DNA from 3 places in the Pseudoalteromonas sp. NZS71 genome. Region 1 is predicted to be linked to each of the others. Evidence: predicted binding sites of a transcription regulator. Region 1 holds the regulator's gene; each other region holds the start of a gene.
The links. The regulator sigma-54, encoded in region 1, starts transcription at its own class of promoters, with help from an activator protein. The targets are predictions, from matches to a motif close to GTTGGCACGNNNNTNGNNT.
Positions count from the first base shown of each region.

Region 2: a site for sigma-54 is predicted at 2,008-2,026, ahead of I6E85_RS16865 (YggN family protein). Genes of this name have one in related genera too.
Region 3: a site for sigma-54 is predicted at 1,995-2,013, ahead of I6E85_RS17495 (EF-hand domain-containing protein). Genes of this name have one in related genera too.

Region 1 covers NZ_JADYWS010000008.1:145,006-148,291, forward strand. The annotation lists gene lptA (lipopolysaccharide transport periplasmic protein LptA) at 1-478, shown strand, start outside; gene lptB (LPS export ABC transporter ATP-binding protein) at 475-1,200, shown strand; gene I6E85_RS07410 (RNA polymerase factor sigma-54) at 1,270-2,769, shown strand; gene hpf (ribosome hibernation promoting factor) at 2,796-3,083, shown strand; gene ptsN (PTS IIA-like nitrogen regulatory protein PtsN) at 3,088-3,286, shown strand, end outside.
Region 2 covers NZ_JADYWS010000028.1:57,098-60,383, reverse strand. The annotation lists gene I6E85_RS16870 (PLP-dependent aminotransferase family protein) at 1-938, shown strand, start outside; gene I6E85_RS16865 (YggN family protein) at 1,176-1,970, opposite strand; gene I6E85_RS16860 (PA3496 family putative envelope integrity protein) at 2,359-2,544, shown strand; gene I6E85_RS16855 (glutathione peroxidase) at 2,663-3,160, opposite strand; gene I6E85_RS16850 (AzlD domain-containing protein) at 3,234-3,286, opposite strand, start outside.
Region 3 covers NZ_JADYWS010000031.1:8,674-11,959, forward strand. The annotation lists gene trkA (Trk system potassium transporter TrkA) at 1-774, shown strand, start outside; gene I6E85_RS17485 (EF-hand domain-containing protein) at 856-1,071, opposite strand; gene I6E85_RS17490 (calmodulin) at 1,350-1,562, opposite strand; gene I6E85_RS17495 (EF-hand domain-containing protein) at 1,702-1,914, opposite strand; gene I6E85_RS17500 (flagellar brake protein) at 2,379-3,038, opposite strand; gene I6E85_RS17505 (TrkH family potassium uptake protein) at 3,083-3,286, opposite strand, start outside.

The DNA of each region.
Region 1 (3,286 bases):
AGAGCCAAATACACAGCCTGCTGCAAATCAAATATCAATAAGCGCCGATAAGCAAGAAGGTCAATTAAAAGCTAATGTCGGGATTTTTGAGAAAAACGTTGAAATTATTCACGGTAACCGCCGTATTACAGCCGACCGTCTCGAAGTACATAAACGCGATGAACTTGGTGATAATAAGCAATTATTAATTGCCACTGGTAGCCCTGCCCACTTTGAAGAGAAGCAATCAGACGGCACGACTATGAGCGCCAGTGCTGACGAAGTACGTTACGATGTATCTAAGCGTTTTTTAACGCTTGTTGGTAATGCACAGGTATCGCAAGCAGGACAAAAAATAAATGCTAAAAGCATTACCTACGACATTGAGCAACAGCTAATCAGTGCCGAAAAAGATGAAAACTCAACTGACCGCGTTCATACAATTTTAGTACCCATTGAAACTAAAAAAAGTAAAAAAAGCGACAAAGGTCAACCATGAGCACATTAAAAGCAGAACTATTAGCAAAGAGCTATAAAGGCCGTGAAGTTGTAAAAAACGTTGGCCTTGAAGTAAAAGCGGGCAGTATTGTTGGCTTACTTGGCCCTAACGGCGCAGGCAAAACAACCACGTTTTATATGATTGTAGGCCTTGTGCCTAGCGATAAAGGTAAAATATCGATAGATGATAACGATATTACTCTTTTACCTATGCATAGTCGTGCTAGATTAGGCATAGGCTACTTACCGCAAGAGTCTTCAATTTTCAGAAAGCTAACTGTTTATCAAAACTTAATGGCTATTTTAGAAACGCGCAAAGAGCTAAATAAACAAACTCGAGAAGATACACTCGATAAATTATTAGATGAATTTAGCATACAACACATTCGCGATAGCCAAGGTATGGCATTATCAGGTGGCGAACGTCGTCGTGTCGAAATAGCACGTGCGCTGGCAGCAGATCCTAAATTTATATTACTGGATGAACCGTTCGCTGGTGTTGATCCAATTTCAGTATTAGATATAAAGAAAATAATAGAACATCTTAAAAATCGTGGGATTGGAGTATTAATTACCGACCATAACGTAAGAGAAACCCTTGATGTTTGTGAAAAAGCCTACATTGTTTCTCATGGGGAGCTGATTGCATCAGGTACTCCAGAACACGTATTAAATGATAAAACAGTACGCGATGTTTACTTAGGCGAGCAATTTAGGCTGTAACATTTACGCCATGTCTTTAAGCATCTGCTAGTATTAATTATAACAACATAAAAGGATTGTTAGAGATACATGAGGCAATCACTACAGCTGCGCATGGGCCAGCAACTTACAATGACTCCACAGCTGCAACAAGCTATTCGTTTGTTGCAACTCAGTACATTGGATCTCCAGCAAGAAATACAAGAAGCTCTCGACAGCAACCCGCTATTAGAGGTTGAAGAACAAGACTACTCAGAAGATGCTGCTGGCAAAAACGAGCAAAAAGCTGATACCGATGACATAACTGTTAGCGCATCTGCCGATGATGCTCCAAGCGAATACGAACAAGATAGTGGTGAAGCACTTGCGAAAGACACGCTAAGTGACGACATGGCTATGGATGTTAGCTGGGATGAGTACATGAGTGCCGCTCCTGCAGCATCATCGGGTCCAATGCCTGAAGATGAATCAATTTATCAAGGTGCCTCTACAGAGACGCTCCATGAGTATTTAATGTGGCAGTTACAATTAACGCCATTTAGCCCTACAGACGAAGCTATTGCTATTGCCATCGTAGAAGCAGTTGATGATTCAGGTATTTTAACACTAAGCTGCGAAGAGATTTTAGAAAGCTTTAATCAAGAAAACGAAGATGATAACGAAGTCGAACTTGATGAAATTGAAGCTGTATTAAAACGCATCCAACTGTTTGATCCTGTTGGTATTGCTGCACGTAGTTTACAAGAGTGTTTGTGTATTCAGCTTAATCAGTTTGATAAAGAAACACCTTACATTAATGAAACAAAAATGATTTTAACCGAGCATATTGATTTATTAGCTGCTCGTGACTATCGTACATTAATGAAGAAAACCAAGCTCAAAGAAGAAGAGCTTAAAGAAGTAATGACATTAATCCATACTCTTAGTCCTAAGCCAGCAGATACTATTGTAAGAGAAGAATCTGAGTATGTTATTCCAGACGTGTCAGTTAAAAAAATTAAAGGCCGCTGGGTTGTTGAGTTAAACCCAGATAGCATGCCTAAAATTCGTGTTAATAGCCAATACGCTGCAATGTCTCGCACTGTGAAATCGAGTGGTGACAGCCAGTTTATTCGCTCGCATTTACAAGAAGCTAAATGGTTTATTAAAAGCTTAGAAAGTAGAAACGACACACTTTTAAAAGTAACTAATTGTATTGTTAAGCAACAACAAGGCTTTTTTGAACACGGCCCTGAAGCAATGAAACCAATGGTTTTAAATGATGTTGCTGAAATGGTAGAAATGCACGAATCAACAATTTCGCGCGTAACAACTCAAAAGTATATGCATACACCCCGTGGTATATTTGAGCTTAAATACTTTTTCTCAAGCCATGTAAGCACCGAAAACGGTGGTGAATGTTCATCTACAGCAATTCGTGCACTTATCCGCAAATTAATCGCTGCAGAAAACTCAGCAAAACCATTGAGTGATAGCAAAATAGCGGATATATTGGCTGAGCAAGGAATTAAAGTAGCAAGACGTACAATCGCAAAATACCGCGAATCTCTGGCTATTCCACCGTCAAATCAACGTAAAAGCTTGATCTAAGACGCAAAAAAAAGAGGGTAATGCTTATGCAACTAAACTTAACTGGTCGTCACGTAGAATTAACCGATTCACTAAGAGACTATATTAATACCAAATTTGCGAAGCTAGAAAGACACTCTGATCATATTAATAATGTTCATGTCATTCTCGATGTAGAAAAATTAAATCAAAAAGCAGAAGCCACAATACATGTAAGTGGTGCTGAGCTATTTGCCTCTACGGAACATCAAGATATGTATGCCGCCATTGACTCGTTGATCGACAAGCTCGATCGACAAGTAATTAAACACAAAGAGAAGCTTGCTCGACACTAATATGATGAAATTAAGCTCACTTATATGCCAGGACTGCAGCAAAGCTGCGGTCCTTTTTAATAGCAAAAAAAGAATTTTAGAGTTCATTAGCGAACTTGCTCACGACAAACTTCCGTATTTACCGCAACAGGATATCCTTACTGCTTTAATGAGTAGAGAGAAACTGGGTAGTACAGGTATTGGCCGTGGCATTGCCATTCCTC
Region 2 (3,286 bases), on a different contig from region 1:
ATTTAGATTTTGGTATTGGCATTGATATGGACGAACTTGTTATCACCAATGGTGCGCAAGAGGCCATGGCTATTGCGCTTAAGTGCGTGACAAAGCCAGGCGATGTAGTGGCTATTGAGACACCTTGTTATCACGGGATTATAGAGCTAATAGAAAGCTTAGGGCTTAAAGCGCTCGAAATACCACTGTGCCCAGATAATGGCATTTGGTTAAGCGATTTGGAGCGCGCTTTAAATGAGCATGACATAAAAGCGTGTTTATTCTCGACAGCAATTAGTAACCCTGTGGGCAGCTTTATGCCAGATACAAACAGGCAGCAGCTGGTGGAGTTACTCGAAAGCCACGACGTAGTGCTTATTGAAGATGACGTATACGGCGATTTATATTTTACGGCAAAACGAGGCACACCTGCTTTAGCGTACTCTAAAAAAGGATTAGTGATCAGTTGCTCATCTTTTTCTAAAACCGCAGCGCCTAGCTATCGTGTGGGTTGGGTCGTTGCCGGTAAATTTGCAACACAAGCGCGGCGATATAAACGAGCACTAAGTTGCTCCGCTTCGTTAATAAACCAATGGGCGTTATCAGAATTTATTGCCAGCGGCGAGTACGACCGTAACTTAAAGGTACTCAGGCAGCGCCTGCGCGATAACAAAGAGCGTATGCGATGGTGTTTACAACAAGCTATGCCAAAAAATACACGTATAAGCGATCCAAAAGGAGGCTGTGTAATGTGGCTAGATTTAGGAAGCGAGTACGATAGTCAAAAATTATTTTTACTTGCTCTTGAGGTTGGTATTAGTATTACCCCTGGGCTTATTTTTTCAGCCTCTAATAAGTATAAAAGCTGCGTAAGGTTAAGTTATGGTGTGCCGTGGAGCGAGCAGATAGAGCAAGCCATTATTACTCTGGGTAAGCTTACTTTATTAGCTAAAAAGTAATACCAATCTGCTTATATATGGGGTCTATTTAACGTTAAGAAAATTACGCTAGAACTAGGCAAAAGTTTTTGTATCTAGTTGTTCTAAATAAAAATTTTTAACGAAGTTATAGTGCAATTTAATTCGTTAAATTGATCAAAGATTTATGCAGGTTGGTATAACTTTGGGAAACACAAAAAAGCAGCATTTAAGTAAACTTAAGTGCTGCCAAAGGGATGTTAAATAACGTTTGCTGTACTAATTCTGTTTAAAGCTAAATAATTGGTAACCTTTAAGCTCTGGCACTTGCATTACTAATTGTTCTTCTTGTTTTGCAATATCAGCAAAGTTTTCACATAAAGAGTTAGCTCTCTCTTCAAGTGCGCTTGCATGTAGCTCTACTTTTTCTTCTATTTGTGCACCCATATTTTCCATGCGTTGTTCAAAGGCATCCATATCGCCGCCTGAACCAAGTAACTCAGAACCTAAAGCCACTAAAATACTGCCCATTGATTGCATTACTGCTGATTCAACTGCTGTTTCTATCTGCTGCTCAAATTGTTGTTCAAAGTTTTCGCCAAATTGATTAAAACTTTGTTGGCCCATTACAAATGTACCTTGCTGGTAAAATGTGTTTTCTACCTCAATTTTAATGTCGTCCATAAGCTCAGACATATTATCAAGACCGTCAATATTAAATGCATTGCCTACTTCTTCTAATGCCACACCGGCAATTTTAACACCCTCAAGCGCTATGTTAGCTACTTCAGGTAATTGAGTGCGTAAGCTGTCAGAGTACTTATTCAGTGCTTCGCGTTGTGAGCTATTAAGCGCTACAAGCTCGCCATTTACGGTTAAGTCACCATGGGCATTAAATTGCATAGTTTTATTATTGGCAGTAAAAATTTCTAATTCGTTTGGTTTAATACGTACATCGTTTTTAAATTCGACGTTACATTCATCGTTACTAAATGAAATTGCAGAATCGTTGTCGTTATGAGCCATAGCGGCTGGCGTACAAATTAATGCGCTAACTAATAGTAATTTTTTCATGTTTGTTCTCTACTTTTTGTTGATGACGATTAATTAATAACAAGTTTGATGCCAATTTTATTTTTTCATAAAAAACAATTGATTAAGTGTTTTTCTTTATTTTTTAGCAAGTCAAAATAATTAATAAATAGCTATTTTTTAGTCAAATTGGCTAACTAATAAAAATTAATAAATTTTATTTATCGATACGATAAAAAACTCTCACTTTCCTCAATTCAAATTTAGCGCTATTTATTCACATTACTGACATGAAGACTATTTACAGTAGTCGCGTGGCTTTATTTTGATGTTAATTTGCAGAGCACTTTAGCATTAAACATTTTTAATTTTACCGGCTATTGCGATAATAAAATCCTTGGTTGGTCTCAAACACTTTATGGAGTGGGTTGTGGGTAAGACATTTAGTTACGATGCGCTAGATGACGATTTTGTTGAAGACGAGTACGAAATGCTCGGACGTAATCAACACGATAAGAACAAGCAAAAGGTTAAAAAGAAGTTGGAAGACTACCTTGAGCAAAAACGCTTGCGTAAAAATCTAGGCGAAGACGATTTAAGCGATTACACCGATTAAATTTCACTAGTATAAATAAAATACCAATTAATATTGAGAGTTTAAATGTGCAGTTATGCGTATGTTTAAGTTTCGATAGTATTGGTAATAAAGAGGCCTTGCGCCTCTTTATTACTTTTTAAAGCGTACTTTTAGCCTGTGCTAATGCTTTTTGAATTGTAAGTTCTAGCTTTTCGGGCTTAGTAAAAGGTGCATAACGTTTAATTGGCGTACCATCTGCGGCAATTAAAAATTTAGTAAAATTCCACTTTATTTTACGTGTTAAAAAACCAGGTAAAGCCGATTTCAAGTGACGAAATACAGGATGTGCATGCTCACCGTTTACATCTACTTTGGCCGCCATTAAAAAGCTCACACCAAAATTAATTAAGCACCCTTGCTCTATTTGCGTTGCGTCGCCGGGTTCTTGTTGACCAAATTGATTGCACGGAAATCCCAGAATAACTAAACCTTGGCTAGCATACTTATTGTGCAAAGCTTGCAGTGACTCGTACTGGTAGGTAAATCCACATTTACTTGCGGTATTAACAATAAGCACAACCTTCCCTTCAAAATCATTAAAGTTGATCGGTTGACCCTGTAAGCTTGTTGCGCTTAATTGATGAAATTCGTGCATATTGGCGTCTTTTTTATTGTTGTTAGCCGCATTTTAACCTGAGTGCAGTATTTCATAAAGTATAAAGATCGCACTAATTTAAAATTAGAAATAGCCCCATACCGGCAAGCGTAGTGTAATAAATAT
Region 3 (3,286 bases), on a different contig from region 1:
GTTATTGAAGCCGATGACGAAGTATTCTTTATTGCCGCTACAAAACATATACGCGCAGTAATGAACGAGCTACAAAAACTTGAGCGTTCGTACAAAAAAATTATGATAGCTGGTGGCGGTAACATTGGGGCAGGCCTTGCCCGCTCACTTGAAAAAAACCACACCGTTAAACTAATTGAACGCAGTAAAGAACGTGCCGAGCAACTCTCAGAAATGCTCGATAACACGGTCGTTTTTTGTGGTGACGCATCTGATCAAGAACTGCTCTCAGAAGAGCATATTGAACAAGTCGATGTATTTATTGCCGTAACCAACGACGATGAAGCAAACATTATGTCGGCCATGCTTGCAAAACGTATGGGCGCACAAAAAACCATGGTACTTATTCAACGTGGAGCTTACGTTGATTTGGTACAAGGCGGCGAAATAGATATTGCCATATCGCCACAACAAGCAACTATATCAGCGTTATTAACGCACGTACGCCGTGGTGATATTGTTAACGTGTATTCACTGCGTAAAGGCGCAGCAGAAGCCATTGAAGCGGTTGCTCATGGTGATGAAAACACATCTAAAGTGGTTGGTCGTGCGATTGCCGACATAAAACTTCCTGCAGGTACAACCATTGGGGCAATAGTACGTAATGACGATGTGCTGATAGCTCACGATGATACAATTATTATGTCGGGCGATCATGTCATCATGTTTTTAATCGACAAAAAACACATTACCGTTGTAGAAAAACTATTCCAAGTAAGTGCTATATTCCTTTAACTAGTTACTCTAATTAGTTAATTTAATACACAAAAAAGCCGCTGACTAAGGCGGCTTTAATGGAGTATGCTTAAATATTGATTACTGTACTTTTGAAAACTCTTCTTTAGAGATTTCACCATTACCATCAGTATCCAAATCATCAAAAATCTTTACAAGCTGAGGGTTAACCTTTGCTTCTTCCATTGTAATAGCACCGTTACCATCTGCATCAAAAGAGGCAAAATCTACTGCGGCATATGCTGCTGATGAAGATGCTAAAACGATAACTGCAAGTGTTGTATTTAATGTTTTCATAATAATATTCCTAGTAATATGGGAAGTCCTTTTCAAAGATCCCTGACTGTGAAAAATGTTTAATCTGAAAAAAGATTAGTTAACCTGTACTCTGGTTAAGAGATTTACTAACGTATTGAATCATGGTGATATTTAAATTTATTTTCTCTAGCCAGAGATTTTCAGTGAAAACAAGGCGAATTTACGCGTCAATAGCTGGCCTATTGCAAGCAAATTCAACGCAGTTAGCGCTGAAAATAGCTGCTCGAGATAGATTTATTATCCAGAGTTCAGGTTAATTAGTAATTAGCGAATTCTTCTTTAGAAAGCTCGCCGCTACCGTCGGTATCTAGCTCAATAAATTCAGCCATTAAATCTGTATCGACTGCCGCTTCGCTTGGGCTAATTGTGCCGCTACCATCGATATCAAGGCTGTCAAAATCTGATGCTGCAAATGCAGCGGAAGAAGATGCTAGTACTATAAGTGCTAATGCTTTATTTAAATGTTTCATAACTTAATCCTTCAATGTTCTATCAAAAAAATTGCTTCGTTTAACTTAAAACGTAATTTTTCACTTCCTTGTTATCCTCTTTCGTAAGCTCCCTTGCCTACTTAGGTGTCTTTGGCAACTCAGGATAAATACTTTTTAATTAAGCTTCTGAAAATTCTTCTTTTGATAACTCACCATTTTGGTCAGTATCAAGCTCAGAAAACATGCTCATTAGCTTTGCATCAACTGATGCTTCTGCTTGGCTAATTGTGCCACTGCCGTCTACATCCAGTGTGTCAAAATCTGTTGCAGCAAAAGCGGCTGAAGAAGATGCAATAGCGATAAGTGCTAAAGTTTTATTAATGCTTTTCATAATATGTATCCTTCAAATTTATGTGTGTGCGATTAAGTATTTCACTTTGAATCACGATTTCGTTCAGTACACTTAGACTATTACAACTTAGATGCCAACATTTAAAAATTAATAATTTTCAATAAGTTAAATATAAAACGTACAACAAGAAAGCGTTTTTAGAATAATTATTGTTGCCCTTTAGCAACACGTTTTAAAGAGATGGCATTAAAGTCATTAAAAACATATAGTTATGTTTATATAAAAAGATACATTTTTAAATGTACGGTTTTAAAAGGAGGGATTTTAAAGAATAATTGAGATAAATTTTAACGAGGAAGCTTTAATAACAAAAAATAAGCTGTAAAAAATAATACGTAATCAGTTGTTTTATTTAAATAATAATTTTAATTATGAAAGAGAAAAAAAAATTTTATAAATACTGACGTAAAATGCCTTTTTGTTGCAAATAAGCGAAAACCTATTTATTCAACGGTAGGCTCAAGCGCAGAAGGGTCTATAAAATGCTCTTTCATAAAGGCTTTCATTTCATCCTCGCTTGCTAGTAGCTTAATTCCACAGTGCACGCCTGCGGCATGCTCTTTAACACTGCAAATTTCACCTTCAAAATCTTTATCACTGCTATTAAGTACGACAGTGCATTGCATATCTTTAATACTTTCAACTTGCTGATCGCCTCTAATATCAAACATTACACCAGTGAGTGAAATGTCTTTAATAAGGCCTTCAAGTACCCTATCGTCACTTAGCTTTAGCTTTGCAGGTAATAAGGTAGGTATGCGTGTTTGTGAGCGTAGCGCAAATAACTGCACTTGCTTTGGAAAGTTTATAAACACGAGTTTAGCGGGATGAGAGGCTACCGACATAATTTGCTGGCGAAACGCAATAACTTGCCCACCACTACCTTCAATAAGCGCTCTTACAACAACCATTACGCCATCACGTAAATAGTCACTCGCCGCAGGTAAACGCTTTGCATTGGGATAATTTAAAATAATAAACTGTTTATCGAGTAAACCAATTAATTCAGTTTTAACACGCTTACTGCTTGTAGGTGTTAATATTTCTAGGTCGACTAAGCTGCCTACACTTATATGCTTTAGCTTTTCTAAATTTGTTGGCATATCCCTTTCCCAATAGTTCGTAATTTAAAACTTAAGCCGCTCGTTTATCCACGCCAAAAAGTAGGCGTAAATAACACTAATAAAGTAAATATTTCTAAACGACCAAACACCATTGCAATGGTAAGCAACCATTTAGCACCATCGGTTATAGCGCCATAATGCGACGCTACATCCCCCAGACCTGGACCTAAGTTATTTAAACAAGCCGCAGTGGCTGAGAACGCAGTTATGTTATCCATACCCGTGCC